3 regions of the Bacillus cereus group sp. Bce041 genome follow, and region 3 is predicted to be linked to each of the others. Evidence: predicted binding sites of a transcription regulator. Region 3 holds the regulator's gene; each other region holds the start of a gene.

Region 1 (2,281 bases), on a different contig from region 3:
TATGGCTTTTGCAAATGCATTTCTTGGTATTAATCATAGTTTGGCGCATAAGCTTGGACCAGAATTTCACATTCCACATGGACGCGCTAACGCAATCTTAATGCCGCATGTAATTCGCTATAATGCTATTAAGCCGAGAAAACATGCATTGTTCCCAAAATATGAGCATTTTGTGGCAGATGAACGTTATGCATATATTGCAAGAACATTGGGGCTGCCAGCAAGTACAGTGGAAGAAGGGGTAGAATCTCTTGTGCAAGCAATTATCAGCCTTGGAAAAAAATTGAATATTAATATGAGTATTGCAGGACAAGGAGTAAAACAAGAAGCATTTGAAAATGTTGTGGATGTCTTATCAGAAAGAGCATTTGAAGATCAATGTACACCAGCAAATCCGAAACTTCCATTGATTTCAGAATTAAAAGAAGTATATAAACAAGCATATAAAGGTGTGTAATAAGTTAAGTAGGTATAACTTTTTAAGTTCATAGATTTTGTATTTGATATTTGTAAATGTATTGTATATGGGTGTTAAGGGGAAATATATATTATAAATAGCTGTGTTTTAAATAGAACATCTAACAAAAATGCTGCCTAGATGACCTGTATGTAGGTGAGACGGGAGTGTACAAAAACTATGTCTAACTATAAGAAATTAAATCAAGTAATTGAAAAAAAGAGGAATTAATATCGCTTGTTAAGCAGTATGGATTCACTCATGAAAAGGTAATTTGTTATAGTAGAGAATTGGATTTATTAATATATGATTTGATGAAATCTAATAGAAACAATAAGTAAATCGAATTTATATAAAAAAGAAATAAAATATAAATATTTAAGATATTTTTAAAATAAAAAGCACTCTCCTATTTATAGGTGAGTGCTTTTTTATCTTAATTTCATCTATTTTGGTGAGGGATTTTTAAATGCTAAAAACTTATGCGTGATAAATCTCACAACATAAATGCACATATAATTTTACAATATAGTATGTAAGTTGATGGGAGGCTTTCTTTTTGATAAATCGTGATTATAATAAAAACCCATTTATTGTAATATGGGAGTTAACAAGAGCATGTGAATTAAAATGTCTACATTGTCGTGCTGAAGCTCAGCATTATCGTGATCCTTTTGAGTTAACATTAGAAGAAGGAAAAAAACTAATTGATGATATATATGAAATGGATAATCCGATGCTGGTTTTTACTGGTGGGGATCCATTAATGCGTTCGGATATATATGATATTGCTGAATACGCGGTGAAGAAAGGTATTCGGGTTTCCATGACACCCAGTGCTACTCCAAAAGTTACTAAAGAAGCGATTAAAAAAGCAAAAGATGTTGGGATTGCTAGATGGGCATTTAGTATAGATGGACCAACAGCTGAAGTACACGATCATTTTAGAGGAACAGAGGGGTCATTTAAATTAACAATGGATGCAATTCATCATTTAAATGAATTAAAAATCCCTATTCAAATTAATACAGTTGTTTCTAATTATAATTTGAGTGTACTTAAAGATATGGCAAATTTAGTAGAAGAATTAGATTGTGTGTTGTGGAGTGTATTTTTCTTAGTCCCAACAGGACGTGGTAAAGAGAAAGATATGATTTCACCAATTCAACATGAAAGAGTGTTCCGCTGGCTATACCAGCTAAGTAGAACTGTTTCTTTTGATATAAAAACCACAGCTGCTCAGCACTATAGACGCGTTGTTCTTCAAGAAAAAATGAAGGGAATTAAAAAGATAGATCAAATTATTCAATATAGAGATGTACTGATGGAAGGGATGACGGAAGGATTTAATGAATTTGGACGCGCTCCAAAAGGAGTAAATGATGGAAATGGAGTTGTATTTATTTCTCATATTGGAGATGTATACCCAAGTGGGCTATTGCCGATTAAAACCGGGAATATTAAATCAACACCGATAGCTGAAATTTATCGAAACTCTCCTGTTTTTCAAAGCCTTCGTAATCCAGACAATTATAAAGGCAAATGCGGTGTTTGTGAGTTTCGATATGTTTGTGGGGGATCTCGTTCTAGGGCATTTGCGATGACGGGGGATTACATGGAAAGCGAACCTTTTTGTGTATATGTTCCAAGAGCATTGCAAAAAAAGTGTAAGAATTGAGCATGTCCCTTTTTATAAATTTTTTTATTGTGTATTTCCAATATTTATGAGTAAATACTTTCTGCTCATAAATATTGGATTAGTGATAACGAATAATCGAAAAAAGCAAGGGAATTATATTTATTTTAGGCGTATAATACGTTGAT
Region 2 (2,281 bases), on a different contig from region 3:
ATCAATTTCTATTACCTTTTCGTTTGTAAAAAGCTTAATATTATGTTGTTTGTACCAATTATATTGCTTTTGTATTCTATTTTTAATATCTAATTGTAATGGAATAGTGTTTATTTGATTGTAGAGAGGATAGAGTTCATCACTGAAAATAGAAATGCTATACATATTAGGATTTTGTATTAAAATCTGTTCAATACAGCGTAAACTAGATATACTATTACCGATTATTACTAAGCGTTTTCGTTTTCTCATATCAATTTCTCCTTTTTGATTGTGAAGTGTTGAGCAATGATGTTCGTTCATATTATAACAATTTTAAAAAGCAGATTGCTTGATATATAGTTTATTTTAAAATATGTCACAAATTATCTTTATTCGGGTAATGAGATACAAAGATGATCCCATTAAACTCATAGGTTAGAGGCAAATTTTAAAAATGTTACTAAGATATTTCAGATGGAAAATGTTGAATATGTTTGCTGATAGTAGTATTTCTTCAATTTTTAAAGAGTAACGCATATAAACACACTGTACCTAAAATTAAAGTTTTTTGTATAAATATAATTAATTTCCTGATGCGTCACTATACAAGTAAAAATTAAGATGAAGTGCTTTTCCTAAACATGATAAATTAAAACTTTTTATACCAGATTAATTATTCTTTTATTCTATATTGACTAGGTATATTCGTGTATTATGCACCTTCTAGGATTTAGTGAATATAGCAGATTGCACATCATTTGAATCATTTCGTAAAGTGAGTATGTTTATTTTGTGAAATATTGAACAAAATCTTGAAAGTGAATATTGAAACATGTAGTTTATTCTTAGGATTATTTATAATAACCATGAACTAAAGGAGTGTGTAATTTTATGTTAGAACAAGGGATAGCTGATGCTATAAAACTTGCACAAAAGAAGAAACAAATATTAGATATAAACCCAATACAATATTTTGTTCGTGCATTACTAGCTGGCATCTATATTGGATTTATTATAGTATTATGTTTTAAATTAGGGGATTTTTTTCACGTTGTAAATTCACCTGCAACTTATTTAAGTGCTTCTTTATTTTTTGGAATTGCACTTATATTAATAATATATGGTGGAGCGGAATTATTTACTGGGAATACAATGTATTTTACAATTTCGACCTTACAAAAAAAAACAACGGTCTTAGATACTTGTCGTAATTGGGGTGCTTGTTTTTTAGGTAATCTGGTAGGTGCAATATTTTTTGCATTATTATTTTATGGTACTGGTATTTTTGATCAAATTGAATATGAACATTTGATAAGTAATGTTGTTGAAGTAAAAATGAATACTCCGACAATACAGCTATTTTTCAAAGCTATTCTATGTAATTGGCTTGTTTGTCTAGCATGCTTCCTTCCTTCTCAAGTAAAAGGGGATACAGCAAAAATAATTGTTATGATGTTATTGGTTTTTACTTTCTTTTTATCTGGATATGAACATAGTATTGCAAATTTATCGCTATTTGCAATCTCCCTGATATCTCCACATCCTAATACAATTTCTTTTAGTGGGGCTATTTATAATTTAATTCCAGTTACAATTGGAAATATTATTGGTGGATCTGTATTTGTTGGCATGGTATATCATTATATAACCCAAAACAACCCTACCTCTGAAGAGAAGGGCGATTTAGTTGAATCTCAATGTGAGGAAAACATCCCATTACAAACACAAATAAAAATTTGAGCTACTAATATAATCTTTTTCGTATAAAAATAACATAATTATTTTGAAGGTTATTTTTATATCAGTTGGCCTAATTAGCTGGAAATACCGTTTTAATAATCTTTTTAAATATATTTTTTTCTTTTATAAAATATATTATTTGTTTTTGTTAGACATATAAGGGAAGGGAAATATACAAAAAACATTCACAACTTATGTGACTTAAATTTGTTAATATAAAATGCAAGATCACATGTCGAATTTATTACAGAAAACTCTAAAAAATTAGTGGGAGGTTTATTAGAAAATGAATTTTGAAAAAGTTTGTTTGGTATAGAAGTGCTTTTAGGGGGGGATTGCTAAAATAGGTGAGATAACCTTCGATATACAAAATTAAAATTTGCAGTAATTAGATTTGAATGAAGATAATATAAGCATGAATGTTATTATGAGAAGTGATAATTAGTTAATGAATCTTAACAAAAATGTAAGCGTTAACATTTTTGTTTAACTAGATGTATAAACTAGACTTTTCACAGAATATCAATGAATCTTTGGAATGTAGATAAAGAAAAATTAT
Region 3 (2,281 bases):
GCAAGAACGACACCTTGGTTCCTTATTGTTGTTTCTATAATTGGACCTATCTTAGAAGAAATCGTATTTAGAAAAATTCTATTCGGCACGCTTTATAAGAAGTTTAACTTCTTTATCGCAGCTATCATTAGTTCGCTTGTATTCGCAGCAATTCATTTTGATTTTACTCACTTATTGGTATACACTGCTATGGGGCTCGTATTCGCCTTCTTATATGTGAAGACGAAACGTATTATCGTTCCGATTGCAGCTCATGTTGCGATGAATACATTAGTCGCTATTGGGCAAATTTTTATGAGCAATGAACAAATTCAAGAAATGATTAAAGAAGCTGAAAAAATGCAAGGCTTTATCGGAGGATTTTTTGTATGAGAAACTCACCATTGTTCATGGCTGCACTATACTTCCTTCTTGGATGTATCTTTACACGCTTCGCCATTACGAACGTGACAGATACAATCTGGAATATGTGGACAATACTATTTGCAGTTATGGCAACAATTGATTTTAATTTGGCACTTCGCCTTATATTAGTTAAATTCACAAAGAAGAAACAATAATAAAACGCAGAGGTCGCTTCCTCTGCGTTTTATTGTGGATAGTTTTTCAAAAAGTAAACTAATGTTTGTAACTCTACAGCTAAGTCAATATGATGAATTCTAATATTCTCTGATACGTTTAATCGCGCTGGTGTGAAATTCAAAATACCGTGCACGCTTGTTTCAGCTAATCTATCTGCTACAGCTTGTGCTACTGTAGCCGGTACTGTTAATATTGCCACTTGTATATCATTTGATAATCTCTCTTCTAATTCATCTAAATGATATACAGGAATGCCCCCGATTTCTGTTCCAACTTTCTCTTCACTAACATCAAATGCCATTTCAATTTTTGTATTATTGTTTTTCGTGAAATTATAATGTAAGAAAGCGGTCCCTAAATTACCTACTCCAATAAGTGCTACACGTGTTATATCATCTTGATCAAGTGTTTCGCGGAAAAATGATAATAAATAATTTACGTTATATCCATATCCCTTTTTCCCTAACGCTCCAAAATACGAAAAATCTCTTCGTATTGTTGCGGAATCTACTTTTACTGCCTCACTCAATTCGGCCGATGAAACACGCTGCTTACCAGAAAGAGATAAGTTTTGGATAAATCGATAGTATAGAGGCAATCTTTTAGCAGTGGCTTGTGGAATCTTTTGCTGATCCATATGACCTCTCCTCTCTTCCTATCTTTATTCATATACTTTAATCAAATACAGAAGTTTAGCACTCATTAAATTCCTTGTATAATAAAGAGAAGAAGTATTCTCTCTTTATTTTAAACTATACACTATTTTTAGTATGATTGAGAAATATAAACATGGCAAAGTTAAGAAATTATTTGAGGTGAAAACATTGATTTTATTACAAGTAAACGCGCTTTCGAAATTATACGGTGCAGAAACGATTCTTGCAAACATAAAATTGGAAGTACAAACAAAAGATCGTATCGCATTAGTTGGAAGGAATGGAGCAGGAAAATCTACATTATTAAAAATTATCGCTGGTGAATTATCTCATGATGGTGGCGAAATTATAAAACCGAAAGATGTCTCAATCGGATATTTAGCTCAAAATACTGGACTAGAAACGTCTTTAACAATTTGGGATGAAATGCTAACCGTCTTTACCCACTTACAGCAAATGGAGACAAAACTTCGAAGGCTTGAGCAAGAAATGGGAAAAGAAGAAAACTTTTCAAACGAAGCTACATATGAAAGATTGTTAGCTGATTATGACCAACTACAACTCAATTATAAAGATCAAGGTGGATATCAATATGAAGCGGATATTCGCTCCATTTTAAGCGGCCTTGGCTTCCCAGTTGAAACGCACCAGACGACGATCTCTACTTTAAGCGGCGGGCAAAAAACAAGATTAGCTCTCGGGAAATTATTATTAACAAAACCAGACTTACTTATTTTGGACGAGCCTACAAACCATTTAGACATCGAAACATTAACATGGCTTGAGCAATATTTGCAAGGTTATCCTGGCGCAATATTAATCGTCTCACATGACCGTTATTTCTTAGACAAACTCGTTACACAAGTATATGAAATTTCGAATAAAGAAAGCAGACGATTTGTTGGTAACTACAGTAAATATTTAGACTTAAAATCAGCATTATATGAGCAAGAAATGAAACGTTACGAAAAACAACAAGATGAAATCGCAAAACTTGAGGACTTCGTTCAAAAGAATATAGCTCGCGCTTCTACAACCAAACG

What was found. Region 3 encodes Rex, which represses fermentation and respiration genes when NADH is low (regulators of the CRP and FNR family bind a similar motif). Its sites were predicted from a motif close to TTGTGAAATATTTCACAA; they were not measured.
Positions count from the first base shown of each region.
Region 1: the regulator Rex is predicted to act here: its motif matches at 942-959, upstream of ACUN13_RS29215 (TIGR04053 family radical SAM/SPASM domain-containing protein).
Region 2: the regulator Rex is predicted to act here: its motif matches at 773-790, upstream of ACUN13_RS29250 (formate/nitrite transporter family protein).

Region 1 is NZ_JBQXON010000020.1:31,516-33,796, forward strand. It holds gene adhE (bifunctional acetaldehyde-CoA/alcohol dehydrogenase) at 1-457, shown strand, start outside; partial or broken gene ACUN13_RS29210 (Spo0E family sporulation regulatory protein-aspartic acid phosphatase) at 638-798, shown strand; gene ACUN13_RS29215 (TIGR04053 family radical SAM/SPASM domain-containing protein) at 1,017-2,135, shown strand; gene nrdG (anaerobic ribonucleoside-triphosphate reductase activating protein) at 2,256-2,281, opposite strand, start outside.
Region 2 is NZ_JBQXON010000020.1:40,287-42,567, forward strand. It holds gene ACUN13_RS29245 (FAD-dependent oxidoreductase) at 1-252, opposite strand, end outside; gene ACUN13_RS29250 (formate/nitrite transporter family protein) at 874-1,722, shown strand.
Region 3 is NZ_JBQXON010000032.1:9,042-11,322, forward strand. It holds gene ACUN13_RS31335 (CPBP family intramembrane glutamic endopeptidase) at 1-372, shown strand, start outside; gene ACUN13_RS31340 (YdiK family protein) at 369-560, shown strand; gene ACUN13_RS31345 (redox-sensing transcriptional repressor Rex) at 590-1,219, opposite strand; gene ACUN13_RS31350 (ABC-F family ATP-binding cassette domain-containing protein) at 1,407-2,281, shown strand, end outside.